2 regions of the Pseudomonas sp. GW821-FHT07F01 genome follow, and region 2 is predicted to be linked to the other one. Evidence: predicted binding sites of a transcription regulator. Region 2 holds the regulator's gene; the other holds the start of a gene.
The links. Region 2 encodes sigma-54, which starts transcription at its own class of promoters, with help from an activator protein. Its sites were predicted from a motif close to ANTGGCATNNANNTTGCTNT; they were not measured.

Region 1 (16,089 bases), on a different contig from region 2:
CTCCAGCGGCTGGTCTTCCTCGGCATCCGGATGACGGATGTCGATGACGATCTGACCGGCCAGCGCCTCACTGACTTCTTCAATCTGCACATCCTGGCCCAACTCGTCGATCACTCGATCGATCGGCACCAGTTTGGCCCGCTCGATCGCACGCTCGAGCACCGCCATATCGAATTCTTTCTCTTCATGCTCGACGCGATGGCGCTTGGCATGGGTCTTGGGGTTCACCGAGATGACCCCGCAGTACTCCGGCATGTGCTTGGCGAAGTCGGCGGTGCCGATCTCCACGGCCAGGTCGATGATGTCCTGCTTGTGGCTGGCGATCAGGGGGCGCAGTACCAGTTTCTCGGTCACGCAGTCGATCACCGACAGGTTCGGCAGGGTCTGGCTGGATACCTGGGAAATCGCCTCGCCGGTCACCAGCGCGTCGATGTGCAGGCGGTCGGCGATGCTCGACGCGGCACGCAACATCATACGCTTCAAAATGACGCCCATATGACTGTTGTCGACTTTGCCGAGGATTTCCCCGAGCACTTCCTCGAACGGCACGCTGACGAACAGCACGCGCTGGGAGCTGCCGTACTTCTTCCATATATAGTGCGCGACTTCCATCACGCCCAGTTCATGGGCACGCCCGCCCAGGTTGAAGAAGCAGAAATGCCCCATCAGGCCGCGGCGCATGATCTGGTAGGCCGCCACCGTGGAATCGAAACCGCCGGACATCAGGACCAGGGTCTGTTCCAGGGCGCCCAGCGGGTAGCCGCCGATGCCGTTGTGCTGGCTGTGGATCACGAACAACCGTTGGTCGCGAATTTCCATCCGCACTTCGATTTCAGGCTCTTTCAGGGAAATTCCGGCGGCGCCGCACTGCCGACGCAGTTGGCTGCCGACGTATTTTTCCACGTCCATGGAGCTGAATTCATGCTTGCCGGCACGCTTGCAGCGCACGGCAAAAACCTTCCCCGGGAGGGCTTCGCCAAAGTGCTGCTTGCACTTGGCGACGATGTCGTCGAAGTCGCCCAGAGGGTACTCGTCGACCTGCAGGAAATGCGCGATGCCGGGCATGCAGCTCAGGCGCTCGGTCATGTCCTTCAGGGCCTTGGGCTCGCTGACGGCGGTTTCCAGCTCGAGGTTGTCCCACACACCATTGACCACCACGGCCGGGTCCAGGTCGCGGAGCACGGCACGGATGTTCTTCGCCAACTGACGGATGAAACGCGTCCGAACCGGGCGGCTCTTGATGGTGATTTCCGGGAAAACTTTAACGATTAGTTTCATGAAAACAGCGCGCGCTGGGCCAGCCGAAAAAGGGGGGCGCGGATTATAGCGGAAATTGCTCAAGGTTTAACCAGTTTATGTGCAGAAGGTTTTCGATGCACCAAAACGGGTCATTTATTGGCAAAGACGCTACATTGCAGTGCGCCGAATGCCGGCATTCAACCCAATACGTCGCAGAAAGCGTGATTTTGGGGCAGAAAACCCATCTCGGGGCACTGGCATGCAATTTGCTCCCTTGTGAGGCAGGTTGCCATGGCAGAGTATTCGCGCCGGCATCACCCACATTCTAAGGGCACTCCAACACCAAGCCCGAAGCCACCCGGAGGACACTATGTCGAAGTCGGTTCAACTCATCAAAGATCATGACGTCAAATGGATTGATCTGCGCTTCACTGACACCAAGGGCACTCAACATCACGTGACCATGCCGGCTCGTGATGCGCTGGATGAAGACTTCTTCGAAGCTGGCAAGATGTTCGACGGCTCCTCCATCGCTGGCTGGAAAGGCATCGAAGCCTCCGACATGATCCTGATGCCGGACGACGAAACCGCCGTACTGGACCCGTTCACCGAAGAACCGACCCTGATCCTGGTGTGCGACATCATCGAACCTTCGAGCATGCAGGGTTACGATCGTGACCCACGTGCCATCGCCAAGCGCGCCGAAGAGCACCTGAAAGCCACCGGTATCGGCGACACCGTATTCGCCGGCCCAGAGCCAGAGTTCTTCATCTTCGACCAGGTGAAATTCAAGTCCGACATCTCCGGCTCCATGTTCAAGATCTACTCCGAACAAGGTTCGTGGATGTCCGACCAGGACATCGAAGGCGGTAACAAGGGCCACCGTCCAGGCGTCAAGGGCGGCTACTTCCCGGTTCCACCGTTCGACCACGACCACGAAATCCGTACCTCCATGTGCAACGCACTGGAAGAAATGGGCCTGACCGTCGAAGTTCACCACCACGAAGTGGCGACTGCCGGCCAGAACGAAATCGGCGTCAAGTTCAACACCCTGGTGAAGAAGGCCGACGAAACCCAGACCCTGAAGTACGTGGTGCACAACGTGGCTGACGCCTACGGCCGCACTGCCACCTTCATGCCCAAGCCTCTGTACGGCGACAACGGCTCGGGCATGCACGTCCACATGTCGATCTGGAAAGACGGCAAGAACACCTTCGCAGGTGAAGGCTATGCCGGCCTGTCCGATACCGCCCTGTACTTCATCGGCGGCATCATCAAGCACGGTAAGGCCCTGAACGGCTTCACCAACCCGGCGACCAACTCCTACAAGCGTCTGGTGCCAGGCTTCGAAGCCCCGGTCATGCTGGCCTACTCGGCGCGCAACCGCTCCGCTTCGATCCGTATTCCTTACGTGTCGAGCCCTAAGGCCCGCCGTATCGAAGCCCGTTTCCCGGACCCGGCTGCCAACCCGTACCTGGCCTTCGCTGCCCTGCTGATGGCCGGCCTGGACGGCATCCAGAACAAGATCCACCCTGGCGACGCTGCTGACAAAAACCTGTACGACCTGCCGCCTGAAGAGGCCAAAGAGATCCCACAAGTTTGCGGCAGCCTGAAGGAAGCCCTGGAAGAGCTGGACAAAGGTCGTGCGTTCCTGACCAAAGGCGGCGTTTTCAGCGACGACTTCATCGACGCCTACATCGCCCTGAAAAGCGAAGAAGAAATCAAGGTACGTACCTTCGTACACCCACTGGAATACGAGCTGTACTACAGCTGCTGATCCGGTAGCGCCGGCGCAAGCCGCGTGATCAAGAGGCCTCCTTCGGGAGGCCTTTTTTTATGCCCGCGCATTTGCCCTGCCCGGGGTGGTTGCGTGCATCATGGGCGCCGTCTCCCCATCAGCAGCCGAGCCCGCCCATGACTTCGCGCCTCAACCTGTGCCTCGCCCTGACTTGCAGCCTGTTCGCCACCGCCGCCTGCGCCAGTGACGCCCCGCCCGCCCTCGCCCCGCTGCTGCAGAGCATCGGCGAACGCCTGGCGATTGCCGATCAGGTGGCCCTGAGCAAATGGGACAGCCACAAGGCCGTGGAAGACCGCCCGCGGGAACAACAGGTGATCGCCGGGGCAACCGCCCAGGCCGCAACCTATCACTTGAGCGAAGAAACGGTTGGGCAGTTCTTCGCCGCCCAGATCGAAGCCAACAAGCTGGTGCAATACGCCCGACTCTCGACCTGGCACTTGCAAGGCCGGGCACCGGACACTCCGCGCCAGGACCTGGCCGGGCAGATCCGCCCCCAACTTGATCAGTTACAAAAACGCCTGCTGCAGCAACTGGCCGACTTCAGCCCGCAGCGCACAGACCGCCAATGCCCGCAATGGCTGGCCCGGGCCAATCAGGCCAGCAGCAGCGACCCGCTGCGACGACTGGCGATGGTTCGTGCCACGGCAGAGTTATGTGTGTTCAAAGGTTAACCACGCCTGTGCCACGCGCAGCAGCACCCTATGCTGGAGCCTTTCAGGCACCCGCCAGGATCAGCGAGATGCACCTCGTCATTGCTTGCCTGCTGTGGATCAGCGCATTGCCAGCCGGCGCGCAGATCTACCAGTACACCGACTCGGCCGGTAATCGCGCCTATAGCGACCAGCCGCCGGGAACCTCGTACCGGCAGATTGAAACGCCCGCGCCGAATCGCCTCCCCAGCCCGGCCACACCGGCGCCACATACGCCGGCAGCACAACCTGCCAGCACCCTTCTGGCCTACGAACGGCTGCAACTGAGCGGCGTACCGGAGCACGGTGCCTTGCGCGCCAACAACGGCAGTTTCAGCGTGCAGGTGGAGTTGCAGCCCAGCCTGCGGCCCGGCCACCGTCTGCGCCTGCTGCTGGATGGCCAGCCCTATGGCCAGGCCGGCCAGGGGCCCGAGCTGCAACTGGTGAATATCGACCGTGGCCAGCACCGGTTGGCGGTGCAGGTGCTGGCTGGCGACAAGGTCCTGCAACAGAGCCCGGCCATCAGCTTCACTCTGCTGCGGGCCCGCCGCCCCTGAGCCTCAACCGTGCACCACGCCGCTGGCCAGCAGTGCGGCGATGGTCGGTTCATCCAGGCCCAGCCCCTGCAATACCGCCCGGGTGTCCTGCCCCAGGCTCGGCGGCGCCGTACGGTAGCTGGCCGGCGTGCGCGACAACTTCACCGGCGAACCTATGCCCCGGTAGCCATCGAGTTCCACCAGCAGCCCGCGATGCCGGGTGTGGGGATGAGCCACCACCTGGTCGACGGTGGCGATCGAACCACAAGGCACCCCCAGGCCGATCAGCCGCGGGGCCAGCAACGCGCCGTCGTGTGCCGACAGGTAATGCTCCAGTTGCTGCTTCAAGGCCTCGCGGTTGACCGAGCGCTGGCCGTTGTCGGTAAAGCGCGGGTCCTCCAGCAACGCGCCGGCCCCCAGTTCCTGGCACAGCCGGGTGAACTGGCGGTCGTTGCCCACCGCCAGGAAAATCGGCTCGCCAGCAGTGCGGTAGCTGTCGTAGGGAGCAATGTTGGGATGGGCGTTGCCCGTGCGTTTGGGCGTCTTGCCGGCGGCGAAGTAGTTCGGCAGGTGCGGGTGCAGCAGGGACACGCCACAGTCGTACAGGGAGATGTCCAGTGACTGCCCGAGGCCGCTGCGCTGGCGCTCGTTGAGGGCCAGGAGAATCCCCGCCAGGGCATTCAGGCCTGTGACCATATCGACAATCGGCAGGCCGATGCGCAACGGCCCGCCGTCGCCTTCGCCGTTGACGCTCATCAGCCCGGCCATGGCCTGGATCACCGCGTCGTAACCCGGTAGCCCGCCCAGCGGGCCATCGGCGCCAAAGCCGGAAATCCCGCAGTGGATCAACGCCGGAAAACGCTGGCTCAGCACCTCCTGGTAACCGATGCCCCAACGCTGCAGGGTGCCCGGCTTGAAGTTCTCGATCAGCACGTCGGCGCCTTCCAGCAACTGCATCAGCAGTTCCAGGCCTTCGGGGCGCGACAGGTCGACGGCGATCCCCTGCTTGTTACGGTTGATACCGCGAAAATACGCCGCGTCATCACCTTCGAAAGGCGGCCCCCAGCCCCGGGTCTCATCACCGCTCAAAGGTTCCAGCTTGATCACCTCGGCGCCGTGGTCGGCCAGGGCCTGGGAGCAGTAGGGGCCGCCCAGCACACGGCTGAGATCGATGATTTTCACGCCCGCCAGGGCGCCTTGGGCAAACGTCATGGATGTACTCCGGCAGATCGGACAAGGACGGCCATTCAGGCCGGCAGCAATTGCATGGCTTGGGCCTGGGACAGCGGGCTTTCATTGGCCAGGCGCGCCAGCAGCTCGGCATCGATCACCGGCTCCAGGCCCAACGGATCGCGCGGCAATACCTTGTGCACCAGCACCAGGTGAGCCAGGGCCAGGCGCCGACGGTCCGCACCCTGGCGCGCGGCCTCCCAGGCCATGAAGATGGCGCTGGCCAGGTGATAGAGAACGCTGCCCACCTGCCGCACCTGCTCGTCCCGGCGCTGCTGCGCCACGGCATGGAAGCCGGTCACGGTGCGCAACAGGGCCGAATCGAACAGCCGGCGGCTCGCCGGTGGCAAATCGGCCTCGGCCAGCAGCCCGGCCAGATAGCCCTGCAACGGCTCCAGCGCCTGCTCCCGAGTCACCGCCCGGGCAATGTCCAGGGCGACGATGTTGCTGGTGCCCTCCCAGATCGACCCCAGGTGCGCATCGCGCACCAGCCGGGCATCGCTCCACTCCTCGATATAGCCAACCCCGCCGCGCACTTCCATGGCATCGCCGGTCACCCGGCGGGCATCACGGCAGGCGCGGAACTTGATCAGCGGCGTAAGGATCCGCACGCACTTGCGCGCCGTCTCATCGCCGCCATCGGCCCGGGGCAGCAAGCTGGCGATCTGCATGAACACCGAGCGCGCCTGTTCGGCGGGCAGCATCATCTTCAGCAACTGGCGCTGCATCAGCGGCATTTCGATCAGGTGCTTGCCGAAGGCCCGGCGCTGGCGGGCGATGTACAACGCCTCGCTCAGCCCCCGGCGCATCAGCCCCGCCGCGCGCACGCCATTGGACAGGCGCGACATGTTGATCATGTCGGCCATCTGCTGAAAACCGCGGCCGACCTCACCGATCAGGTAGGCCGTGGCGCCTTCCAGGGTGATCTCGCCACTGGCCATGGAGCGGCTGCCCAGCTTGTCCTTCAGGCGCTGGATCCGGTAGTGGTTGCGCGAGCCGTCGGGCAGCACCTTGGGCAACAGGAACAGGGTCACCCCGGCCATGCCCGGTGGTGCGTCTTCCGGGCGCGCCAGGACCATGGCCAGGTCGGCATCCGGGTTGGAGCAGAACCACTTCTCTCCGAACAGGCGCCATTGGCCATCTTCCAGCCGGGCCCGGGTTTCGGTGCGCGAAACGTCGGAACCGGCGGCCTGTTCGGTCATGAACATCGCCCCCTGGAACAGCGTCTCGAAATCCTGGGACTGCAACTGCGGCAGGTAGCGCGCCACCAGTTCCGGCGTACCGAACTTGCACAGGGTGCGGGTCAGGGAGTCGGTCATGCTCACCGGGCAGCACAGGCCGAACTCGGCCTGGACGAACAGGTAGGTCAGGGCGTACTTGATCAGCGGCGGCGGGCCTCCGGGCTGGTGGCTCATGGCAGCCAGCCCCAGTTCGGCAAAGGCCACCCGTTCCAGGGTGACGTAGTCCGGATGCTTGGCAATGCTTTGCAGGTTCTCGCCGCGGCGGGTACGCGGTTGCAGCACCGGGGGATTCTTGTCGGCGCTCAGGGCCAGCACATCCAGCTCGCCACCGGCCCGGGCGCCCAGGTGCTGCAAGGTGGGCAACCACTGCTGGTAGACCGCCGAGGGCAGGTAGACCTGGAGCAGCGCGGCCAGGCCGGCGTCACACTCGAACAGGTTGATGCCGCGGCTGTCGGGGATGTTGAGGCTGTCTTCAATGGGGCGGGGCTCGGCGGTCATGGCGCGTCTCCTGTTTTTTGTAGGCCGAGACTAGAGCCGCCATCGATAAGTATCTAATACAAAATCAATCAACTACGATAAGAAACCCATATCGTAGAACCGGAGTCGCCATGGACCTCAAACAGTTGCGCTACTTCGTCGCGGTAGCCGAAGAACTGCATTTCGGGCGGGCCGCGAACCGTCTGTGCATTTCCCAGCCGGCCCTGAGTTTCGACATCAAGAAGCTTGAGGGGCAACTGGAAGTCCAACTGCTCAATCGCAACAACAAGTCGGTGAGCCTGACCAACGCCGGACAGGTTCTGCTGGACGAGGCCCGCTACCTGCTGCTGCGTGCCGACCAGGCGCGGCACCTGACCCAGCGCTCGGCAGAAGGCTTTGCCGGGCGCCTGAGCCTGGGTTTCGTCAACTCGATCCTGCACCGCGGGCTGCCCGAGGCGGTCAAGGCCTTCGAACAGCAATACCCGGAAACCGAAGTGGTGCTGATGGAAATGAACAGTGCCGACCAGACCCAGGCCCTGCAACGCGGCCAGATCGACATCGGTTTCGTCCATGGCAGCACCTTCGCCGCCGGCATCCACAGCGAACCGCTGCTGGCCGAGCCGTTCCTCTGCTGCCTGCCCCAGAGCCACTCGCTGGCCACCCAGGCGCGGATCGACCTGGCGCAACTGGCCAATGACGATTTCATCCTGTTTCCGCGGGCGGTCTCGCCGCACTACCACGACCTGATCATTTCCCGCTGCGTGGCGGCCGGGTTCAGCCCGCGCATTCGCCACGAGACGCGGCTATGGCAAACGGTGGTGGCAATGGTGGCCCACGAGATGGGCGTGGCGCTGGTGCCCCAGACCCTGGCCATGCTCGGCCAGCCGGGCGTGCATTACGGCGAGCTCGAAGGCTCCGGCGCGCCTTCGCAGATCCAGGCGATCCGCCTGGAGGACAAGCCTTCGGCGGCGGCCGAAAGCTTTCTAGGGCTGCTCAAGTCCCTGATCAAACCGGCCGCCGGAGGGCGCTGAGCGTTGGGGCGCGATACGCAATCACGTATCAAACCATAAGATTTAATCATTATATTTTTCGATTCCTGCCTGTATAGGCTCCCAGCGGTCGGACCTTGCCAGAGGTCCATGCGCCCGATCAGGGGCGCATATAACAATAAAAACGCAGGAATTGAACATGAACGCTGCCCAGGATGCCGCTGCCCACAAGAAAGCCCGCAAGGCGGGTATCGCCTCATTCATCGGCACCACCATCGAGTGGTATGACTTCTACGCCTACGGCATCGCCGCCGCCCTGGTGTTCGGCAAGGTGTTCTTTCCCGCCGACCTGCCCCCCGGCACGGCCACCCTGCTGTCCTTCCTGACCCTGTGGGCCGGGTTCATCGCCCGCCCCGTCGGCGGCATCATCTTCGGCCACATGGGCGACAAGATCGGCCGCAAGACCACCCTGGTGATCACCCTGATCATGATGGGCCTGGCCACCACCTGCATCGGCCTGCTGCCCAGCTACCTGCAGATCGGCGTCTGGGCCCCCATTGCCCTGGTGACCCTGCGCATCATCCAGGGCATCGCGGTGGGCGGCGAATGGGGCGGGGCGATCCTCATCGCCAGCGAAAGCGCGCCCAAGGGCAAGGGCATTCTCTATGCCGCCTTCGCCCAGCAGGGTTCGCCGGCCGGCAACCTGCTGGCAACCCTGGTGTTCTTCGGCCTCAGCGCCCTGCCGACTCCGGACTTTCTGCTCTGGGGCTGGCGCATTCCGTTCCTGCTGTCGGCGGTGCTGGTGATCATCGGCATGGTCATCCGCCTCAAGCTGGAAGAGTCCGATGACATGAAGCGCCTGATGGAGCAGAAAAAGACCGTCAAGCTGCCGATTCTCGAAGTCCTGCGCGACCACTGGCGCCTGGTACTGCTGGGGGCCGGGGTGCTGCCGATCATCCACGTCACCTATTTCAAGAGCACCTTCGCCCTGTCCTGGGCCACCAAGGAGCTGGGCTACAGCCAGAGCAGCTTCCTCAGCGTGATCGTCATGGCCCTGGTGGTGCAGTTCATCACCCAACCCCTGGGGGCGGTGCTGGTTTCACGCATGGACATGCGCAAGGCCATGGTGCTGATGGTGGTGCCCGAGCTGCTGCTGATGCCGGCGATGTTCTTCGCCGTGGAGACCGGTCACTACTGGATCGCGGTGCTGGGCATGTGCCTGGCCACGGTGCCGCACTCGATGTTCTATGGCGCGGTGGGCGGCATCCTGGCGCGGGCCTTCCCGACCCGGGTGCGCTACAGCGGACTGTCGATCTCCTATCAGCTGTGTTCACTGCTGGTGGGCGGCGCCACGCCGGTGCTGGCCCAGAGCATCCTCAATGGCACCGGCAGCATCATCGGCGTGGCCATCGCCTCGGCCTGCTACGCCCTGGTTTCGCTGGCATGCATGCTGGCCCTGCTCAAGCGCATCGGCCATAACGCCGCCGAACTGTCCACGGCGGAACAGGCGGATGCCGACGAACTGGCGCGCCAGACTGGCGCCCAGCCACCTGTGGATAAGGTTTCCCGGCCCGACCCGGTGCCCGGCAGCGAGCTACAGCCCGCTCGCTGATGCACCCTGCAAGTGGTGCAGGCGCCGCTCATGTTCCAGCAGCCAGCGCTTGCGCCACAGACCACCGCCATAGCCGGTCAGGGAGCCATCGGCGCCAATCACCCGGTGGCAGGCAATGACAATGGAAATCTGGTTGGCGGCATTGGCCCGGGCCACCGCGCGCACCGCTGAGGGCGAGCCAACCTGCCGCGCCACCTCGGCGTAGCTGCAGGTGGTACCCAGGGGAATGGCCCGCAACGCCTGCCAGACGGTACGGGTAAAGGGCGAGGCGCTCATCGCCAGCGGTGTGGCGAAGTGCACCGCCTCGCCGGCGAAGTAACGCTGCAGTTCGGCCTCGATCTGGTCGATGGGGGCAAAACGCCCGAAACCTATGCTCGAACCGCTGCTCTTCTGCAGGTTCTGCAACTCATTGGCCAGTGCCGGGCGGTCGAAGAATTCCAGCAGATGCAGGACCTGGGCGTCGGCCACCGCCAGCATCACGCCGATCGGGGTCTGCAACCAATCGACCTTGAGCAGTTCCCGCCCCCGCAGGTTGGACGGCGGCTGGCCCGCCAGGCGGCTGAAGGCGTGGCGAAAGCCGCTGTCGGAGTCGAAGCCGGCGCTGATCTGCGCCTCGATCACCGGCTCTCCCGAGGCCAGTTGCTGCATGCCCTGGCCCATGCGACGCAGGCGCGCCATTTCCAGGAAGGTGACGCCGAAATAGCGCTTGAACGCACGGCGCACGGTGGATGGGTCCAGCCCCTGGGCGACCAGGTCGTCCTCGTACCAACGGCGTTCCGGGTCGCTGCCCAACTGCTCGAGCAAGGTCTGCACCCAGGGCTCCTGGACCCCGGCCCGCTCCAGCGGACGACAGCGCAGGCAGGCGCGGAACCCTGCTTCGACACAACCCTTGATGGAGCCGAAGAACACCGTGTTCTCGCGCTTGGGCTTGCGTGCAGCGCAGGTCAGGCGGCAGAACACGCCGGTGCTCTTCACCCCGACAAAGGCAAAGCCTTCATAGGCCGGGTCCCGTGCCAGCAGCGCCTGGTACAGGGTGTCGTCATCGGGAAGCTGGAACAGCAGAGGGGCATTTTCCATGGCCGCATCCTAAACCTTGAAGCATCGGGTTCGAGCACTCTAAACCCGCCCTTTGCCCCGCGCCGCTGAAAAACGGGCGTTGATTCTTCTATCAAGGCGCGCCCATCGAGCGCCGCTCAGATTCATGCACTATATTGGTGCAATGCCTTGCACTCAGGTGCCAATACCAGCCCATTTTGGTTCGAAAATACCCGCCAGCGCTGGCAAAACGCCACAGAACCAGGCTTCAAACGCCTGTTTCAGGGCATGCGCGCTTCTTTTCGGAGCCTTGGTTTGGTTTTTGCATTTTCTCCACCACAGCGCCTTAGCCGCGCGCGCACTTCGGGACCGGCCCCGGATTGTCTTGCTTCAAAAGAGGTCACCATCTACCCATGACCATCAGCGACCCACTGCACCGCCTGCTTCTGGACAACCTGACCACCGCCACCATCCTGCTCAATGCCGACCTGCGCCTTGAGTACATGAACCCAGCGGCGGAAATGCTCCTGGCCATCAGCGGCCAGCGCAGCCATGGGCAATTCATCAGCGAGCTGTTCACCGAATCCGCCGAGGCCCTGAGCTCCCTGCGTCAGGCGGTGGAGCAGGCGCACCCCTTCACCAAGCGCGAAGCCATGCTCACCGCACTGACCGGCCAGACCCTGACCGTCGACTACGCGGTGACGCCGATCCTCAGCAACGGCGACACCTTGCTGCTGCTGGAAGTCCACCCCCGGGACCGGCTGCTGCGGATCACCAAGGAAGAGGCCCAGTTGTCCAAGCAGGAAACCAGCAAGATGCTGGTGCGCGGCCTGGCCCATGAAATCAAGAACCCCTTGGGGGGCATTCGCGGCGCCGCACAGTTGCTGGCCCGGGAGCTGCCCGAGGAAAGCCTCAAGGACTACACCAACGTCATCATCGAAGAAGCCGACCGCCTGCGGAATCTGGTGGACCGCATGCTCGGCTCGAACAAGCTCCCATCCCTGGCCCTGACCAACATCCATGAAGTGCTGGAGCGGGTCAGCAGCCTGGTGGAAGCCGAAAGCCAGGGCTGTATCACCCTGGTGCGCGATTACGACCCGAGCATTCCCGACGTGCTGATCGACCGCGAACAGATGATCCAGGCGGTGCTCAACATCGTACGCAACGCCATGCAGGCCATCAGCAGCCAGAATGAAATGCGCCTGGGGCGCATCACCCTGCGCAGCCGCACCATGCGCCAGTTCACCATCGGCCACGTGCGCCATCGCCTGGTGAGCAAGATCGAGATCATCGACAACGGCCCGGGCATCCCCGCGGAACTGCAGGACACCCTCTTCTTCCCCATGGTCAGCGGCCGCCCGGACGGTACCGGGCTGGGCCTGGCCATCACCCAGAACATCATCAGCCAGCACCAGGGTCTGATCGAATGTGACAGCCATCCCGGCCACACCACGTTCTCGATCTTTCTGCCACTGGAACAAGGAGCCCCATCGACATGAGCCGTAGTGAAACCGTGTGGATCGTCGATGACGACCGTTCTATCCGTTGGGTCCTGGAAAAAGCCTTGCAGCAGGAAGGGATGACCACCCAGAGCTTCGACAGCGCCGACGGGGTGATGAGCCGCCTGGCCCGCCAGGCCCCGGACGTGATCATTTCCGACATTCGCATGCCCGGCGCCAGTGGCCTGGACCTGCTGGCACGGATTCGCGAGCAGCACCCGCGCCTGCCAGTGATCATCATGACCGCGCATTCGGACCTGGATAGCGCTGTCGCCTCCTACCAGGGCGGTGCCTTCGAATACCTGCCCAAGCCGTTCGATGTCGATGAAGCGGTGTCGCTGGTCAAGCGCGCCAATCAGCACGCCCAGGAACAGCAAGGCCTGGAAGTGGCCCCGACCCTGGCTCGCACCCCGGAGATCATCGGCGAAGCGCCGGCGATGCAGGAGGTGTTCCGCGCCATCGGGCGCCTGAGCCACTCCAACATCACAGTGCTGATCAACGGCGAGTCCGGCACCGGCAAGGAGCTGGTAGCCCATGCCCTGCATCGCCACAGCCCGCGGGCGGCTTCGCCGTTCATCGCCCTGAACATGGCGGCGATCCCCAAGGACCTGATGGAATCCGAGCTGTTCGGCCATGAAAAGGGCGCGTTCACCGGCGCGGCCAACCTGCGGCGCGGGCGCTTCGAGCAGGCCGACGGCGGCACCCTGTTCCTCGACGAGATCGGCGACATGCCAGCCGACACCCAGACCCGCCTGCTGCGGGTCCTGGCCGATGGCGAGTTCTATCGGGTCGGTGGCCATACCCCGGTCAAGGTCGATGTACGGATCATCGCCGCGACCCACCAGAACCTGGAAACCCTGGTGCACGCCGGCAAGTTCCGTGAGGACCTGTTCCACCGCCTCAACGTGATCCGCATCCATATCCCGCGCCTGTCGGACCGTCGCGAAGACATCCCGACCCTGGCCAGGCACTTCCTCAGCCGCGCCGCCCAGGAACTGGCGGTGGAACCCAAGTTGCTGAAAAACGAAACCGAGGAATACCTGAAGAACCTGCCGTGGCCGGGCAACGTGCGCCAGCTGGAGAACACCTGCCGCTGGATCACCGTCATGGCCTCGGGTCGCGAGGTGCATATCAGCGACCTGCCACCGGAGTTGCTGAGCCTGCCCCAGGATTCAGCGCCGGTCACCAACTGGGAACAGGCCCTGCGCCAATGGGCCGACCAGGCCCTGGCCCGCGGGCAATCGAACCTGCTGGACAGCGCGGTACCGAGTTTCGAGCGGATCATGATCGAGACCGCCCTCAAGCACACCGCCGGCCGCCGCCGCGATGCCGCGGTCCTGTTGGGCTGGGGGCGCAATACCCTGACCCGCAAGATCAAGGAGCTGGGGATGAAGGTCGACGGTGGCGACGAGGATGAAGGCGAGGAAGGCTGAAGCCCCGGCCGCGGCATGTAGGAGCTGGCTTGCCAGCGAAGAGGCCCTTGAACCTTGCAGTGCGCCCACAGGCGCTTTCGCCGGCAAGCCGGCTCCTACGATGAGGATGTGCGTGCACCAGGATGGGGTGCATGCACTGCCCGAAGGCGCGCTGCAGTGCCATCCAGCCCGGGTACAACCCGCGCCTCAGCTCTGAAAAGCCCTCCGTCGAAAACGCAAAAGCCCCGGATTACGGGGCTTTCGGCTTTTTATCCCAGCAATCAACGCCTCTGCAGCCAAAACTGGCACGCCACCTGCAATAACCCAGTCACTACCCAGTTTCGGGGACCTTGGTACAGGCAGGCCGGGGATTCCCCTCTTTAACACCTGGCTCGGCACGCACATCGCGACGGCCAAAGGTTTCGGGAACCCCAGTACAGGCAGGCTGGGACTTCCCTCTTTAACACCAGGCCCACCCCGCTCACAGCGACGGGCCAGGCTTTCGGGAACCCCGGTACAGGCAGGCCGGGACTTCCCTCTTTAACACCAGGCCCATCCCGCGCATCGCGACGGGCCACGCTTTTGGGGACCCTGGTACAGGCAGGCCGGGAATCCCCTTCTTTACACCGGGACTCATCGCCCTCGTGGCGCTCAGCCCCTCCCGCTTTTGGGGGCCTTGGTACAGGCAGGCCGGGGTTTCCCTCTTTTATTCCTCCCGCAGGTGGATCGCCAGGCGCCAGCGCCCCTCCACCTCGCTCCCGTCCCACTGGCCCCGCAGCGGCCGCGCGGCCACCAGGTTCAGCAGCAGGCCCTGGTCCGCCCGGCGCACCCGCCAGTTCACATTGCGCTGATTGACCTGCAACTGGCCCTTCTGTGCCTGCCCCTGGGCATCGAACAGCAGCGCCACGGTGCCATCGATGTGTTCCCCATGGAGCTTGGGCTCATGGTTGAACCACAGCACCAGCCCATCGGACGCCACCTCGACCTGCTGCAACGCCACCGGATCAGGCTGGGTCAGGCGGCCGATCATCAGCCCTACCATCACCCCGACAATCGCCAGGGAGCCGAACACCCGCAGCATTAGCTTCGGTCGCGAGTACGCTTCAGGCGTAGAATGCAGCCTGTCTTTCTCTTCGGAGCCGTGCATGTTTCACGTCATCCTCTTTCAACCAGAAATTCCGCCGAATACCGGCAACGTTATCAGGCTGTGCGCCAACAGCGGCTGCCACCTGCATTTGATCGAGCCGCTGGGTTTCGAAATGGACGACAAGCGCCTGCGCCGCGCCGGTCTCGACTATCACGAATACGCCACCCTGCAACGCCATGCCGACCTTGCCAGTTGCCTGGAAAGCCTCGGCCAGCCGCGCCTGTTCGCCTTCACCACCAAGGGCTCGCGCCCCTTCCATGACGCCAGCTTCCAGGAGGGCGACGCCTTCCTGTTCGGCCCCGAGAGCCGGGGCCTGCCGGCGGACGTGCTGGACGCCCTGCCCGGCGAACAGCGCCTGCGCCTGCCCATGCGCGAAGGCTGCCGCAGCCTGAACCTGTCCAACACCGTGGCCGTTGCGGTCTATGAAGGCTGGAGACAGTTGGGGTTCAAGTAGAGCCGGGGGTTCGCGGGCAAGCCCGCTCCTACAGGTTTTGCCCGAGCATGAAAAAAGCGCCGTTACAGGCGCTTTTTTCGTACCGCAACCAGCACTTACTGAACGGTGTTTTCGCCAGCGGACTGCAGGCGTTGCAGCTCTTGGGCGTACAGCGCATCGAAGTTCACCGGGGCCAGCATCAGCGCCGGGAACGAACCGCGGGTCACCAGGCTGTCCAGCGCTTCACGAGCGTAAGGGAACAGGATGTTCGGGCAGAAAGCACCCAGGGTGTGGCTCATGGAAGCCTCATCCAGGTTCTTGATCAGGAAGATACCGGCCTGCTGGACTTCAGCGATGAAGGCCACTTCGTCGCCGTTCTTCACGGTCACGGACAGGGTCAGCACCACTTCGTGGAAGTCGGCTTCCAACGCTGTCTGGCGGGTATTGAGGTCCAGGCCGACGCTAGGTTCCCACTGCTGACGGAAGATCGCCGGGCTTTTCGGCGCTTCGAAGGACAGGTCACGCACGTAGATACGCTGCAGGGAGAATTGCGGTGCGCTTTCGTCGTCGGCAACGGTGTTCTGTTGGTCAGTCATCTCAGAGTCCTTCTTGATCTTGGGTCTATAGGGTTGGGAATTTCAGGCCGCTAGCAGCGCGTCGAGCTTGCCGGCACGCTCCAGGGCGAACAAATCATCACAGCCACCTACGTGGGTGGCGCCGATCCAGATCTGCGGCACGGACGTACGCCCGGC
Region 2 (16,089 bases):
CTCGATGCCCATGCGACCGAACAGCTCGATCATGGTGGTAATGTCGTGCAGGTGCGGCAGGTTGGCCACGGTGACCGGGCCATCGCACAGCAGGGTTGCCGCCAGAATCGGCAGCGCGGAGTTCTTGGCCCCGGAAATGCGGATCTCGCCATCAAGGCGAACGCCGCCGGTAATAATCAATTTATCCATAACAGTCTCGACGCCCTTGGGCTCAGGTGCGCTCGGCCCAGGCCGCGCGGCTGAAAAATTTCATGGTGATCGCGTGGATGCTGCCATCGGCAATCCATGGATTCAAATGGGCATAGATGCTCTGCTGACGCTTCACCGGGCTCAAGGCCGACAGTTCGTCGCTAATCACGTTCAGCTGAAAGTTGCAGCCTTCGCCCTCAACTTCTACCTGAGCTCCGGGCAGCTTTCCCTCAAGAAAGCTCTTCACTTCGTTGGCCTGCATGCTCAACCTCAATCGGCGCCCTGTGCGCGCGGGTCGGACATCATACAAAAAAGCCCCGCGCCTGCGAACCCCGCATAGCAGGACTCTGACGGGGGGCTTCTATATAGAGATGTGGGTTATTGGGGATGGGCGAAGATTTCGGTGACTCCGGAGACCTCGGCGATCTCGCGCATGTCCTCGGGCAGCGCACGAACGCTCACCGCCTTGCCCAGTGCCTGGCCATCACGCATGAAGGCCAGCAGCAGCGCGAGTCCGACGCTGGAGGACTTCTCCACCGCCGAGCAATCGAGCACCAGCGCCGGTGCCTGGCTCGACTTGATCAGCGCCTGGCCCTGCTTGCGCAGGCCCGGGCCGCTGCGGTAATCCAGCACGCCGCTGATCAACAGTTCCCCGGCATCACCGAGGCGCACGGCCGATTCACTCATTGCGCAGCCTTTTGTGCAGCGTCTTCGGTCACTTCCTTGGCCTTGGCCACCTCACCGGCCCAGCCGTCGATGGTCTTGTCCAGGTTGTTGCCATTGCGCTGCATCGCGTCGGCGAACTGATCACGGAACAGCTTGCCGATATTGATGCCGTTGATGATCACGTTACGCACTTTCCACTCGTCGTTGATCTTTTCCAGGGTGTAGGACACTGGGTAGATCGCGCCGTTGTTGCCCTTGACCTGCATATCGACGCTGGTGCGGGTGCCGCTTTCATCCTTGGCCGGAGAAACCGTGATGCCCTGGTTGTTGTACTCCAGCAAGGCATTGCCATAGAACTGCATCAGGCTGCGCTTGAAATTTTCCTGGAAGCGCACCATCTGCTCCGGCGTGGCCTTGCGCGAATACTTGACGGTCATGATGCTGCGGGAAATGCCGTCGGCATCCACCACAGGACCGACGATGCTGTTCAAGGCATTGTAGAAGTCGTTCGGGCTTTGCTTGTACTTCTCTTTATTGGCCGCCAGGTCAGCGAGCAGACGGGTGGTCGTGTCCTGCACCAGATCATGCGCGGAAGGCGTGCTTGCCGCGTTGGCCAGCAACGGCAGAGCCGCCAGCAGCACCAACAGGCCACGTCGCAAGATAGAGATCATCGAAAAACTCCTCATTTGGCGTCTTTGCTAACGGTATTGAGCAGGAATTTACCGATCAGGTCCTCCAATACCAGCGACGACTGGGTGTCGTGGATGGTTCCACCATCCTTGAGCAAGGCTTCTTCCCCGCCCACGCTGATACCGATGTATTTCTCACCCAACAGGCCAGCAGTCAGGATAGATGCAGTGGAGTCAGTCGGCAGATTATCCACGCGCTTTTCCAATTGCATCGTTACCCGGCCAGTGAAGCTGTCACGGTCCAGATCGATCGCCGTGACCTTGCCGATGGTTACGCCGGCCATGGTCACTTTGGCTCTGACCGTCAAACCGGCGATATTGTCGAAGTAGGCGTAAAGTTTATAAGTATCGGTGCTCGCGGTTGGAGACAAGCCACTGACTCGCAGGGCAAGCAACAGCAAAGCCAGGATGCCGGCCAGCAGGAAAAGGCCGACACCGATTTCCAGGGTGCGGTTTTGCATCAGAAATCTCCAAACATCAAGGCGGTCAGAATAAAGTCCAAGCCGAGTACGGCCAACGAGGCATACACCACGGTCTTGGTAGTGGCACGGCTGATCCCCTCTGAAGTGGGCTCACAGTCATAGCCTTGGAAAACGGCGATCCAGGTCACTACAAACGCAAAAACAATACTTTTGATCACACCGTTGAGCACGTCACCACTGAAGGTCACGCTGTTCTGCATGTTCGCCCAGTAGGAGCCGTCGTAGACTCCCAGCCAGTCGACAGCGACCCACGAACCGCCCCAGATGCCCACCACGCTGAAAATCATCGCCAGCAATGGCAGGGAAATGAAGCCAGCCCACAGGCGCGGCGCAATGATGTACTTGAGCGGGTCGACACCGATCATCTCCAGGCTGGAGAGCTGCTCGGTGGACTTCATGTTGCCGATTTCCGCGGTCAGCGCCGAACCGGCACGCCCGGCGAACAGCAGCGCAGTCACTACCGGCCCCAGCTCCCGCAACAGGGTCAGGGCCACCATCTGCCCCACCGCCTGCTCCGAACCGTAGCTGGAAAGGATATTGAAGCCCTGCAGCGCCAGCACCATGCCGATGAAGATCCCGGACACGACAATGATCACCAGGGACATCACGCCCACTGAGTGCAGTTGCTTGACCAGCAGGCCAAAGCTGCCGCCGATGCCACCGCGGCCCAGCAACGCATGGAACAGGAACAGCGTGGAACGCCCCAGTACCGCCAGGACATCGATGCCTGAGCGACCGAAGAGGCGAACCCTCTCGATTAGCGATATTTTGCGCATCAGCGCTTCCCCAGAAGATCTGCGCGGTAGTCCGTCGCTGGAAAGTGAAACGGCACCGGGCCGTCGGGATCGCCCTTCATGAACTGACGGATACGCGGATTATCGGAGTCCATCAGCTCTTCGGGAGTTCCCTGGCCCAACACCTGGCCATCGCCCACTACATAGAGGTAGTCGGCAATGCTCGCGGTTTCCGCCAGGTCGTGGGAAACCAGGATGCTGGTGATGCCCAGGGCATCGTTGAGCAGCCGGATCAGGCGCACCAGAACGCCCATGGCAATGGGGTCCTGGCCCACGAAAGGCTCGTCGTACATGAGGATCTGCGGATCCAGGGCAATCGCCCGGGCCAGGGCGACCCGGCGCTTCATGCCGCCGGACAGCTCGTCGGGCATCAGGTCGACCGCGCCGCGCAAGCCCACCGCCTGCAACTTGAGCAGGACGATGTCACGAATCATTTCGTCCGGCAGTTGGGTGTGCACCCGCAGCGGAAAGGCCACGTTCTCGAACACGTCCAGGTCGGTGAACAGTGCGCCGCTCTGGAACAGCACGCCCATCTGCTTGCGCGCGTCGAACAGATCGCTGCGCGAAAGGCTCGGCAGATTCTGGCCATTGACCCACACTTCGCCGCTGCTGGGCCGCAACTGCATGCCCATCAAGCGCAACAGGGTGGTCTTCCCACAGCCGGAAGGCCCCATGATGCCGGTGACCTTGCCCCGCGGAATACGGATATCCACGTTATTGAAAATGCTGCGCGTACCGCGCTTGAAGGACAGTCCCTTCAGCTCGACCGCGTAGGCGTTATCGGCACTCATCTAAACTCCTTGCGATGCAGCCTATCACTCGGACGCTTGGCTCCCTGCCGGGAGTACATGCCCCTGGGCAGGCCGAACTGGCGGCGAACTATATCACTGCTGATACGGAGCCCCCAAGGCCGACGCCACCCCCGTTCAGGTCGACGACAGGCAAAAACCAGACTTTCCTCGCGCCCGGTAGACAAAGCCTGACGAACTTGCGTGAGGGATTTGTTCATTACCGCTATAATCGCCGCCTTTTCATCGGGCTATACGATTTCAGACATGAGCCAATCCAGCGACCTGATTCAATCAGCACAACGCACCATCCGCCTCGAACTACAGGCAGTAGAAGGCTTGCTGCCCCATATCGACGCAGATTTCGTACGCGCTTGCGAGATGATTCTGGCCAGCAAAGGCCGCGTAGTGGTGGTCGGCATGGGCAAGTCCGGGCACGTCGGCAACAAGATTGCCGCTACCCTGGCCAGCACCGGGACCACGGCTTTCTTCGTCCATCCTGCCGAAGCCAGCCATGGCGACATGGGCATGATTACCCGCGATGACGTGATCCTGGCCCTCTCCAACTCCGGCTCCACCAACGAAATCGTCACCCTGCTGCCCCTGATCAAGCGTCTGGGCATCCAGTTGATCAGCCTCACCGGCAACCCCGAGTCGCCGCTGGCCAAGGCGGCTGACGTCAACCTCAACGTCCACGTCGAGCACGAAGCCTGCCCGCTGAACCTGGCACCGACCTCCTCGACCACCGCCGCCCTGGTCATGGGCGACGCCCTGGCCGTGGCGCTGCTGGAAGCCCGCGGTTTCACTGCCGAGGACTTTGCCTTCTCCCACCCGGGTGGTGCCCTGGGCCGTCGCCTGCTGCTCAAGGTGGAGAACGTCATGCACGAAGGCAGCGATCTGCCCCAGGTGCAACGCGGCACCCTGCTCAAGGACGCGCTCATGGAAATGACCCGCAAGGGCCTGGGCATGACCGTGATCCTGGAGGCCGACGGCCGCCTGGCCGGGATCTTCACCGACGGCGACCTGCGTCGCACCCTGGATCGGGCCATCGATATACACCATGCCACCATCGATTCGGTGATGACCCCTCATGGCAAGACCGCACGTGCCGACATGCTGGCCGCCGAAGCCCTGAAAATCATGGAAGACCACAAGATCAGCGCCCTGGTGGTGGTGGACAAGGAAGACCGGCCGATCGGCGCCTTGAACATGCACGACCTGCTGCGCGCGGGAGTGATGTGATGAGTGCCGACCTGCTGCAACGCGGTAAAAACATCAAGCTGGCGGTATTCGATGTCGACGGCGTGCTGACTGACGGGCGCCTGTACTTCCTCGAAGACGGCAGCGAGTTCAAGACCTTCAACACCCTGGACGGCCAGGGCATCAAGATGCTCATGGCGGCCGGCGTGCAGACGGCGATCATCAGCGGGCGCAAGACCCCGGTGGTAGAGCGCCGAGCCAAGAACCTGGGGATTCCCCACCTGTACCAGGGCCGCGAAGACAAGCTGGTGGTATTGGACGAGCTTCTTGGCCAACTGGGCCTAAGCTATGAACAGGTCGCCTATCTGGGCGACGATTTGCCCGACCTGCCGGTGATCCGCCGCGTGGGGCTGGGCATGGCGGTGGCCAATGCCGCAGCGTTTGTCCGCGAACACGCCCACGGCGTCACGGTGGCCCGCGGCGGCGAAGGTGCCGCCCGCGAGTTCTGCGAACTGATCCTGCGTGCCCAGGACCGCCTTGAAGCAGCCAATGCCGCTTACTTATAGAGCCTTCCCATGCTGAGCAAAAAGATTCGCAACATCCTGATCTTCGGGACCATCGCCCTGCTGTTCGCAGCGGTCGGTTACTGGAACATCAGCCCGGAACGCTTCCTCGACAAGCCGGTGGCCCAGGTCGACGAAAGCGCCATTGACTACTACGTGATCAACGCCCGCAGCGTGCAGTACCTGCCCGACGGCAAACTGCAGTACGAAATGACCTCGGACAAGGTCGAGCACGTCAAGGCCAGCGAAGTGACCCTGCTGACCAAGCCGGACCTGCAGATGTACCGTGGCACCACGTTCCCCTGGCATGTCCAGAGCGAACGCGGCGAGGTCAACCCGGACGGCACCGAGGTCGAGCTGATCGATTCGGTACGGGTTTCCCGCACCGACGAGCACAACCGCAACCTGCTGATCACCACAACCCGCATGACAGTATTCCCGCAGAAGCAATATGCGCAGACCGAGCAAGCCGTTAGAATCGACGGCGCCGGCGGCGTGACTACGGCCAAGGGAATGAAAGCGTATTTGAAAGACGGCAGGATGAACCTGCTATCGAACGTAAGAGGACAGTATGAGGCTCGTTAAAACCCTCCCTATTTTGCTCAGTCTGGGCGCAGCACTGGGAAGCGTGAGCGCCTGGGCTCTGCCGAACGATAGCCAACAGCCGATCCGCATCCAGGCCGACGACGCCCAGCTGGACGACAAGAACGGCGTGGCCACCTACAAGGGCGATGTCATCATCACCCAGGGCTCGATGAAGATCACCGGTAACACCGTGACCATCACCCGGTCCAAGACCGGTGAAATCGACGTGGTGACCTCGGTGGGCAACCTCGCCTACTTCGAGCAACTGCAGAAGCAGACCGACCCGAAACCGGTCCAGGCCTACGCCGTGACCATCCAGTACCATGCCCAGCAGAACCGCATCGTGCTGATCGACAAGGCCAAGGTCATCAACGACGGTAATACCACCGAAGGCGAGAAGATCGTCTACGACACCGTCAAGCAGGTTGCCAACGCCGGTCGCGCCAATGGCAGCTCGGTTACCGCGCCGCGTCCGCGGATCGACATGGTCATCCAGCCGAAAAAGAAAACCGACGAGCAAAAGGCCCAGTAATGGCAACTCTGAAAGCTCAGCACCTGGCCAAGAGCTACAAGAGCCGCCAGGTCGTGCGTGATGTCAGCCTGTCCATCGACAGCGGTCAGATCGTCGGCCTGCTCGGCCCCAACGGCGCCGGCAAGACCACCTGCTTCTACATGATCGTCGGCCTGGTCCAGGCCGATCAGGGCCGCGTCCTGATCGACGACCTGGATGTCAGCCACCAACCGATGCACGGCCGAGCACGCGCCGGTATCGGCTACCTGCCCCAGGAAGCCTCGATCTTTCGCAAGCTGTCGGTGGCCGACAACATCATGGCCATCCTCGAGACCCGCAAGGAGCTCGACAAGGCCGGCCGTCGCCAGGAACTGGAAAGCCTGCTGCAGGAATTCCACATCAACCACATCCGCGACAACCTCGGCATGAGCCTGTCCGGTGGTGAGCGGCGCCGCGTGGAGATCGCCCGGGCCCTGGCCACCGCGCCCAAGTTCATCCTGCTGGACGAACCCTTCGCCGGTGTCGACCCGATCTCGGTGGGCGATATCAAGCAGATCATCCACCACCTCAAGGCCAAGGGCATCGGGGTGCTGATTACCGACCACAACGTCCGGGAAACCCTGGACATCTGTGAGACCGCCTACATCGTCAACGACGGGCAACTGATCGCCGAAGGCGACTCCGAGACCATCCTGGCCAACGAACTGGTCAAGGAAGTCTATCTGGGCCATGAGTTCCGCCTGTAAGGGCTGATGTGTTGGGCTGGACGCCAGGGCGCCGGGAACAATAAAACCCTACAAACTTTATTGTTACAGCGCTCTAGGCAAACACTTCAGTTTCAGGCATATAATTTGCTTATGTTTGGCGCTCCGGCGCCCTGTAGTGGATGGCGCATGTGCGCCGGCAAATAAGGTGTTAAGCCCCTGCCATGAAACCATCGCTAGTCCTTAGAATGGGCCAGCAGCTGACGATGACACCGCAGCTGCAACAGGCCATCCGCCTGCTCCAATTGTCGACCCTGGACCTGCAACAGGAAATCCAGGAAGCCCTGGAGTCCAACCCGATGCTCGAACGCCAGGAAGAAGGCGACGACTTCGACAACAGCGACCCCCTGGCCGACAACACCGAGTCCAAACCCAATACCGAGATCCAGGAGCCCTCCTACCAGGAAACCGCCCCCACGGTGGACAACCTCGAGGACGGTGAGTGGAACGAGCGCATCCCCAACGAACTGCCGGTCGACACCGCCTGGGAAGACGTCTACCAGACCAGCGCCAGCAGCCTGCCCAGCAGCGATGACGACGAGTGGGACTTCACCACCCGCACTTCCGCGGGCGAGAGCCTGCAGAGCCACCTGCTCTGGCAACTGAACCTGGCGCCGATGTCGGACACCGACCGCCTGATCGCCGTGACCCTGATCGACTGCATCAACAATCAGGGCTACCTGGACGAAACCCTCGAGGAGATCCTCGAAGCCTTCGATCCGGAACTGGACATCGAACTGGACGAGATAGAAGCCGTCCTGCACCGCATCCAGCAATTCGAACCTGCGGGCATCGGCGCCCGCAACCTGGGCGAGTGCCTGTTGCTGCAACTGCGCCAGCTGCCGGCGAAAACGCCCTGGCTGGGCGAGGCCCAGCGCCTGGTCAGTGACTACATCGACCTCCTGGGCAGCCGCGACTACAGCCAGCTGATGCGGCGCATGAAGCTCAAGGAAGATGAGCTGCGCCAGGTCATCGAGCTGGTGCAGAGCCTCAACCCCCGCCCCGGATCGCAGATCGAATCCAGCGAAGCCGAATACGTGGTCCCGGACGTCATAGTGCGCAAGGACAACGAACGCTGGCTGGTGGAACTGAACCAGGAATCCGTGCCGCGCCTGCGGGTCAACGCCCAGTACGCCGGTTTTGTACGCCGCGCCGACACCAGCGCCGACAACACCTTCATGCGCAACCAGTTGCAGGAAGCCCGCTGGTTCATCAAGAGCCTGCAAAGCCGCAATGAAACCCTGATGAAGGTCGCCACCCAGATCGTCGAGCACCAGCGCGGCTTTCTCGAATATGGCGATGAAGCGATGAAGCCGCTGGTTCTGCACGATATCGCCGAGGCGGTGGGCATGCACGAATCGACGATTTCCCGGGTGACCACGCAAAAATTCATGCATACCCCACGGGGCATATATGAGCTGAAATACTTTTTCTCCAGCCACGTCAGCACTTCGGAAGGCGGTGAATGCTCGTCCACGGCGATCCGCGCGATCATCAAAAAATTGGTGGCCGCGGAAAATCAGAAAAAGCCGTTGAGTGACAGCAAGATCGCTGGTTTACTGGAGGCACAAGGCATTCAGGTAGCCCGTCGTACCGTCGCCAAGTACCGCGAATCCCTTGGGATCGCGCCTTCCAGCGAACGTAAGCGGTTGATGTAGCCGCAGGGCTGGCCACAGCGTTTCAGAGTGTGTTTGAAAAGGGCCCGGTGCCGTTTTCAAACGTAGTCTAGGTGGCAGGCAACCCAGCCTGCCGCGTTATGCACTGGCAACGAAGGAGAAGCTGTATGCAAGTCAACATCAGTGGACACCAACTCGAAGTGACTGAACCCCTGCGCGTCTACATCGGCGAAAAACTCGACCGGCTGGAGAGGCACTTCGACAAGATTACCAATGTGCAGGTCACCATGGCTGTCGAGAAGCTGAAGCAGAAAATCGAAGCCACCCTGCACATCCACGGTGGGGAGGTCGTTGCCAACGCAGAACATGACGATATGTATGCCGCAATCGACCTGCTCACGGACAAGCTTGACCGCCAACTGAAAAAGCATAAGGAAAAGCAACTCCACCTTCTCCAAGGCACGGGTCGCTAACACTCCCCTCCCATGATCCGACTTGAAAGCATCCTGACCCCCGGCCGTTCCCTGGTGAACGTGCCGGGCGGCAGTAAAAAACGCGCCCTCGAACAAATTGCCAACCTGATCAGCCGTGAAGTGCCTGATCTGGAGATGCAGGATGTCTTCGAGAGCCTGATTGCCCGTGAAAAACTCGGTTCCACCGGTTTTGGCAACGGCATCGCCATTCCCCACTGCCGCCTCAAAGGCTGCGAGTCGCCCATCAGTGCGCTGATGCACCTGGACGCTCCGATCGATTTCGACGCCATTGATGGCGCACCGGTCGACCTGCTGTTCGTCCTGCTGGTTCCGGAAGCCGCGACCGATGCACACCTGGAACTGCTCCGGCAGATCGCCAGCATGCTCGATCGCAAGGAAGTCCGTGACCGGCTGCGCAGCGCCACCAGCAACGAAGCCTTGTATCAGGTCGTTCTGGACGAGCAAAACGGTCAGTAATCATGCGTTTGATCATCGTCAGCGGCCGCTCCGGCTCAGGTAAAAGCACCGCCCTCGATGTTCTCGAGGACCACGGCTACTACTGCATCGACAACCTGCCAGCCGGCTTGCTGCCGGAACTGGCTGAACGTGCGTTGATCCACACCGAACTGGCGCAACCGCTGGTGGCGGTGTCCATCGATGCCCGCAACCTGCCCAGTCATCTGTCGCGCTTCCCCGAATTGCTGGAAGAAGTGCGCAGCCGGCATATCCAGTGCGATGTGCTGTACCTGGATGCCGACGAAGAGACCCTGCTCAAGCGCTTCTCCGAGACCCGTCGGCGCCACCCGTTGAGCAGCGCCAACCGCTCCCTGGCCGAAGCCATCCACGATGAAACCCAACTGCTGGGGCCGATCGTCGACCTGGCCGATCTCAAGGTCAACACCACCAACCTGAACCTTTACCAGCTGCGCGACACCATCAAGCTGCGACTGTTGAACCAGCCGGAACCCGGTACCGCGTTCCTGGTGGAGTCCTTCGGCTTCAAGCGCGGCATGCCGGTAGATGCAGACCTGGTGTTCGACGTGCGCTGCCTGCCCAACCCGTATTGGAAGCCCGAGTTGCGCGCCCAATCAGGCCTGGATGCGCCCGTGGCCGAGTATCTGGCGGCGCAACCCGATGTCGAGGAAATGTTCCAGGACATCTCCAGCTACCTGCTCAAATGGCTGCCACGCTTTGCCGCCAGCAACCGCGCCTATGTGACCATCGCCATCGGCTGCACCGGCGGGCACCACCGCTCCGTGTACCTGACCGAGCGCCTGGGCCAGGTCCTGCAAAAATCCCTGAAGAACGTCCAGGTTCGCCACCGCGACCTTAGCTGAAAGGATCTACCCCGCGATGCCAGCTCTGGAAATCGAGATCATCAATAAACTGGGCCTGCATGCCCGTGCCTCGGCCAAGTTCGTCGGCGTGGCCGGGCAGTTTCCCTGCCAGATCCGCGCCGGCAGGACCCCGGACTCCATGGTCGACGGCAAAAGCATCATGGCCATGATGATGCTGGCCGCCGGCAAGGGCACCAGGATCCACCTGAAGACCGAAGGCGAGCAGGAACAGGAAGCGATGGATGCGCTGGTGGCACTGATCAACAACTTCTTCGACGAAGGCGAGTAGGCCCGGGCGGGCCCCTCACCATACGGCTCTCAGGCGAGTGCCGTATCCATGACCATCATCAGGCAGAAACCGATACACAGGCCAAGGCTGGCAAGCTTGTCATGGCCATTGCGACGCGACTCCGGAATCACTTCATGAGTGACCACCAGCAGCATCGCCCCCGCCGCCAGGGCCAGGCCCAGGGGCAGCAATACCTGCGCCAGGCTCACCAGCCAGGCGCAGAGCAAGGCAAAGACCGGTTCCACCAGACCTGAAGCCGCACCAATCAGGAATGCCTTGACCCGCGACATCCCCGCCCCCGCCAATACCAGGGCAATCACCAGGCCTTCCGGTACATCCTGCAGGGCAATGCCCATGGCCAGGCTGTCCGCATCCGGCATGCCGCCTCCGGCCGACACCCCCACCGCCATCCCTTCAGGAATGTTGTGGGCAATGATGGCGAAGACGAACAGCCAGATACGCGGGGCAATCACCGGATGCTCTGGCGTGCCCACCAGCACCTCCGGGCAGCCCCCCGAGACCTTGAGATCCACCAGGAACAGGCCAAAGGCCCCGAGCATGATGCCGGCGCAGATCAGGCCGCTGGAGCCCCAGGCAGACAAGCCCAGGTCCTGGGCCGCAGCGATGCCGGGGACGATCAGCGAAAATGCCGTGGCCGCCAGCATCACTCCGGCACCAAAGCCCAGCAGGGTGTCGCTCACCGCCACCGGCATCCGCCGGATCACCAGCACCGGGACCGCCCCCAGCGCCGTGCCCAGCGCGCAGATCGAACCGCCCTGCAAGGCGCGCAGCAAGCGCGGCTCCAGGTTCAGCCAGCTCAACCCTTGAGCCACCAGCAACGCCGTGCCCGCCAACAGCAACAGCGAACCGAAGGCATAACGAAACATTCGCCCGCTGCTGATTGCCAGTGTTTCAGTGCCCATAGTCGGCCTTAGATCTTGTTTTGATGGAAAGGTATCAAGCCATCGCGGCCTGGTAGCGCTGAGCGACTTCCGGCCAGTTGATGACGTTGTAGAAGGCGTTGATGTATTCCGGGCGGCGGTTCTGGTAGCGCAGGTAGTAGGCGTGCTCCCACACATCCAGACCGAGGATCGGCGTATTGCCGTTCATCAGCGGGCTGTCCTGGTTACCGCTGCTTTCCACCACCAGTTTCTTCTCCGGTGTCACGCTGAGCCAGGCCCAGCCACTGCCGAAACGGGTGAGTGCGGCCTTGGTGAACGCTTCCTTGAAGCTCTCGAAACCACCCAGTTGCTGCTCGATGGCTTGCCCCAGGGCGCCTTGGGGATGACCGCCACCGGTGGGTGTCATCACCGCCCAGAACAGCGAATGGTTGGCATGCCCGCCACCCTGGTTGATCACCGCAGCACGCAGTTTTTCCGGCAGTTGCTGAACGCTGGCTACCAGCTTTTCCACCTCCCACCCTGCCCATTCGGTCCCCTCGACGGCGGCGTTGAGGTTGTTGATGTAGGTCTGGTGATGCTTGGTGTAGTGGATTTCCATGGTTTGCGCATCGATGTGCGGTTCCAGGGCGTCGTAGGCGTAAGGCAGTGCAGGCAAGGTAAAGGACATATCAATGGGCTCCGTAAGAGGGGCTGTCTGGTTGCGGGCTGTCGGCTGACAGGCCCGCGACGTTGCTGTCCAGCAAACGATGAGTGCGCGGGTATTCGCCGTGATCACCGATGAAATTCAGCAGTTCGACGTAGGTCTTGCTGCTTTGGCGCAAGGCCGCTTCCCGCAGGGCTGTGGGCAAGCGGCTGTCCTGCATGGTCTGCAACAACCGCTGATGGATGGCGCAGAGGTATTCCGCGCTCTCCTCCGGCTGATTGAGGCGCAGGTGCAGGTCTGCCAGGTTGTGATGGGAAATCACACAGGCCGCCACCGCTTCGTCGGCATCCGACCAGCGCTCGAACAGCACCTGGGCCAGGGCCAGCGCCTGCAGGTAGAACTCGCGAGCATCCACCAGTTCGCCCTGCATAAAGAGGCGATTGGCCCTTTCGATCGTGCGTTTCCAGTGCTCCATGGTGAGCCTCCAAAGCGGTGTCGGTGGGTTACACGCCGCCGGCAGTGAGCTTTTCCGGGTCCAGCAGGACCTCCAGCTGGCTGCGTGGCAGATCGGTATGTTCAAGGGCCACGTCGATCACCGGGCGCCCCTGCTTGTAGGCGGTCTTGGCGATTTCTGCAGCCTTCTGATAGCCGATGATCGGGTTCAGCGCCGTGACCAGGATCGGGTTGCGCGACAGCGCTTCCTTGAGCTTGGGTTCGTTGACCTTGAAGCTGGCGATGGCCTTGTCCGCCAGCAGGCGGCTGGAGTTGGCCAGCAACTCGATGCTGCTCAGCAGGTTCTGGGCAATGATCGGCAGCATCACGTTGAGCTCGAAGTTGCCCGATTGCCCGGCCACAGTGATGGTGCTGTCGTTGCCGATGACCTGGGCTGCGACCATCGCGGTGGCTTCAGGAATCACCGGGTTGACCTTGCCGGGCATGATCGACGAACCGGGCTGCAAACCTTCCAGCTCGATCTCGCCGAGCCCGGCCAGCGGGCCGGAGTTCATCCAGCGCAGGTCGTTGGCGATCTTCATCAACGACACCGCGGTAGCCTTGAGCTGGCCGGATACCGTCACCGCAGTGTCCTGGGAGCCGATCAGGGCGAAAAGATTCTTGCCCGGGGTGAATTGCACCTGGGTCAGCTTGCTCAACTGCTGGCTGAAACGCGCAGCGAACTCGGGATGTGCATTGATCCCGGTGCCCACAGCGGTGCCGCCCTGAGCCAGGGATTGCAGGCTCGGCAGCAGATCCTGCAGGTGGCTGATATTGGCCTTGAGTTGCTGCGCCCAGCCCTCCAGCACCTGGCTCATGCGCACCGGCATCGCGTCCATCAGGTGAGTGCGGCCGGTCTTGATGAAGGGGTGCACCTGTACCGCCTTGCGCTCGATGACCTCCACCAGATGCACCAGGGCCGGCAGCAGTTGCTCATGCAGGGTCAGCGCGGCGCTGACATGAATGGTGGTAGGGATGATGTCGTTGCTGCTCTGGCCGCAGTTGACATGGTCATTGGGGTTGACCGGTTCACCCAGCAGGCGGCTGGCCAGGGTTGCCAGTACTTCATTGGCGTTCATGTTGGAACTGGTGCCAGAGCCGGTCTGGAAAATGTCCACCGGGAAGTGCGGCATGAAATCACCTTCCAGCAGACCCTGGGCGGCATCGACGATGGCCTTGCCCTGGGCTTCGCTGATCTGCCCCAGTTCGACGTTGGCCTTGGCCGCAGCCGCCTTGGCCAGGATCAGCGCACGGATGAAGGCTGCCGGCATGCGTTGCCCGCTGATGGGGAAGTTGTCCACCGCACGCTGGGTCTGTGCGCCGTACAGGGCCAGTTCCGGTACCTGCAGTTCGCCCATGCTGTCGCGTTCGATACGGGTATTACTCATCGGGAAATCCTTGCACCAGTTCTATCAGGGGAATGGAAGGCAGCAGCGAGCAGGTCGCCAACTGCCAGGCGTGGCTCTGCCAGCGCTTGAGCCGGCAATTGCACAAAGACAACCGCTCCATGTCGCGCAACGGCCGCCAGGCCTGGTCCAGGCACTGGCTGCGCCAATGCCAGGGCAGCGCTGTATCGGTTGCGGTATCGATCAATAAACGGAAGGAAGTTTCAGCGACGGTCCAGGCCGACATCGCGGTACAGCAGGCCAGGTAGCGGCCTTCGGCGAGGTAATGCTCGATCAGACGGGGTTCGTCCGGTTCCAGTGCGCAACGGATCTGGCGGCTCATCCAGCGCCAGCTTTCGAGGTAAGGCTGCTCGTGCAAGGCAGAACTCATGACCTGGGCTCATCGAATAATGATTTTCATTATTAAATGATATTGAGAATCAAATCAATCTGGCTTGTATGATTTTTGTCCAACTCTTATAGGGCCCGCCTTGCCGGCGAATGAGCCCTTGAGCCTGGTGCCGGATGTCAGGACGCTTTCGCTGGCAAGCCAGCTCCTACAAAAATGGCGGCCATAAAAAACGCGCCACCTCGGGGAGGTGGCGCGTTGGGGGTGAAGCTGGGCGCGGTCAGCTGCCGGCGACGGTCATGCGTTCGATCAGCACCGAGCCGGTGCGGATGTTGCTACGCAGCTCCAGGTCGTTACCCACTGCAAGGATCTGCTTGAACATGTCCCGCAGGTTGCCGGCAATGGTCACTTCCTGCACCGCGAACTGAATCTCGCCGTTCTCGACCCAGAAACCCGCCGCACCGCGGGAGTAGTCCCCGGTGACCATGTTCAGGCCATGGCCCATCAGCTCGGTCACCAGCAGGCCACGGCCCATGCGCCGCAGCAGCGCGGCCTGGTCTTCGTCGCCATGGGTGACGAACAGGTTGTGCACGCCACCGGCGTTGGCGGTGCTCGGCATGCCCAGCTTGCGTCCGGAATAGGTGCCCAGTACATAGGACACCAACTCACCGTCCTGGATGAACGGCTTGGCGTAGGTGGCCAGGCCATCGCCGTCGAAAGCCGAACTGCCCATGGCGCGCATCAGGTGCGGGCGCTCATCGATGGTCATCCACTGCGGAAACAGTTGTTGACCCAGGGCGCCTTCGAGGAAGGACGACTTGCGGTACAGGTTGCCACCGGAAATCGCCCCGAGAAAACTGCCGAACAGGCCACCGGCCAGTTCTGCGGAAAACAGCACCGGCACCTCACAGGTCGGCACTGGACGGGCACCTAGCCGGCTGGCCGCGCGCTGGGCGGCACGCTGGCCAATGCTCACCGGGTCGGCCAGCAACTGGCCCTGGCGATTGACGTCGTACCAGTAGTCGCGCTGCATCTGGCCATCCGCCTCGGCAATCATCACGCAGCTCAGGCTGTGGCGGGTGGACGCATAACCACCAATGAAGCCGTGGCTGTTGCCATACACCCGACAGCCCTGGTGGGTGCTGAGGGTGGTGCCGTCGGCATTCTTGATCCGGCTGTCGGCAGCAAAGGCCGCTGCCTCACAGGTCAGGGCCTGCTCGATGGCCTGTTCGGGGGTGATGTCCCAGGCGTGGAACAGGTCGAAGTCCTGCAGGTCCTTGGCCATCAGGGCCGCGTCGGCAAGGCCCGAGGCTTCGTCTTCGGAGGTGTGCTTGGCAATCGCCAGGGCCGCCGCCACGGTTTCGCGAATGGC

Region 1: the regulator sigma-54 is predicted to act here: its motif matches at 1,493-1,512, upstream of glnA (glutamate--ammonia ligase).

What each region holds. Positions count from the first base shown of each region.
Region 1 covers NZ_JBWKQO010000006.1:299,265-315,353, reverse strand. The annotation lists gene thiI (tRNA uracil 4-sulfurtransferase ThiI) at 1-1,278, opposite strand, end outside; gene glnA (glutamate--ammonia ligase) at 1,610-3,016, shown strand; gene AC07R1_RS23275 (chorismate mutase) at 3,154-3,708, shown strand; gene AC07R1_RS23270 (DUF4124 domain-containing protein) at 3,777-4,283, shown strand; gene AC07R1_RS23265 (CaiB/BaiF CoA transferase family protein) at 4,287-5,474, opposite strand; gene AC07R1_RS23260 (acyl-CoA dehydrogenase family protein) at 5,510-7,231, opposite strand; gene AC07R1_RS23255 (LysR family transcriptional regulator) at 7,342-8,241, shown strand; gene AC07R1_RS23250 (MFS transporter) at 8,399-9,811, shown strand; gene AC07R1_RS23245 (bifunctional transcriptional activator/DNA repair enzyme AdaA) at 9,794-10,888, opposite strand; gene glnL (nitrogen regulation protein NR(II)) at 11,260-12,345, shown strand; gene ntrC (nitrogen regulation protein NR(I)) at 12,342-13,778, shown strand; gene AC07R1_RS23230 (hypothetical protein) at 14,464-14,904, opposite strand; gene trmL (tRNA (uridine(34)/cytosine(34)/5-carboxymethylaminomethyluridine(34)-2'-O)-methyltransferase TrmL) at 14,903-15,358, shown strand; gene secB (protein-export chaperone SecB) at 15,454-15,933, opposite strand; gene grxC (glutaredoxin 3) at 15,976-16,089, opposite strand, start outside.
Region 2 covers NZ_JBWKQO010000007.1:227,881-243,969, reverse strand. The annotation lists gene murA (UDP-N-acetylglucosamine 1-carboxyvinyltransferase) at 1-189, opposite strand, end outside; gene AC07R1_RS26195 (BolA family protein) at 212-451, opposite strand; gene AC07R1_RS26190 (STAS domain-containing protein) at 568-876, opposite strand; gene AC07R1_RS26185 (MlaC/ttg2D family ABC transporter substrate-binding protein) at 873-1,526, opposite strand; gene mlaD (outer membrane lipid asymmetry maintenance protein MlaD) at 1,538-2,005, opposite strand; gene mlaE (lipid asymmetry maintenance ABC transporter permease subunit MlaE) at 2,005-2,802, opposite strand; gene AC07R1_RS26170 (ATP-binding cassette domain-containing protein) at 2,802-3,611, opposite strand; gene AC07R1_RS26165 (KpsF/GutQ family sugar-phosphate isomerase) at 3,876-4,850, shown strand; gene AC07R1_RS26160 (KdsC family phosphatase) at 4,850-5,374, shown strand; gene lptC (LPS export ABC transporter periplasmic protein LptC) at 5,384-5,956, shown strand; gene lptA (lipopolysaccharide transport periplasmic protein LptA) at 5,943-6,488, shown strand; gene lptB (LPS export ABC transporter ATP-binding protein) at 6,488-7,213, shown strand; gene AC07R1_RS26140 (RNA polymerase factor sigma-54) at 7,396-8,889, shown strand; gene hpf (ribosome hibernation-promoting factor, HPF/YfiA family) at 9,015-9,320, shown strand; gene ptsN (PTS IIA-like nitrogen regulatory protein PtsN) at 9,333-9,797, shown strand; gene rapZ (RNase adapter RapZ) at 9,800-10,657, shown strand; gene AC07R1_RS26120 (HPr family phosphocarrier protein) at 10,674-10,946, shown strand; gene AC07R1_RS26115 (ZIP family metal transporter) at 10,976-11,869, opposite strand; gene AC07R1_RS26110 (superoxide dismutase) at 11,904-12,515, opposite strand; gene AC07R1_RS26105 (DUF2753 family protein) at 12,517-12,966, opposite strand; gene AC07R1_RS26100 (class II fumarate hydratase) at 12,995-14,371, opposite strand; gene AC07R1_RS26095 (hypothetical protein) at 14,364-14,759, opposite strand; gene pmbA (metalloprotease PmbA) at 14,998-16,089, opposite strand, start outside.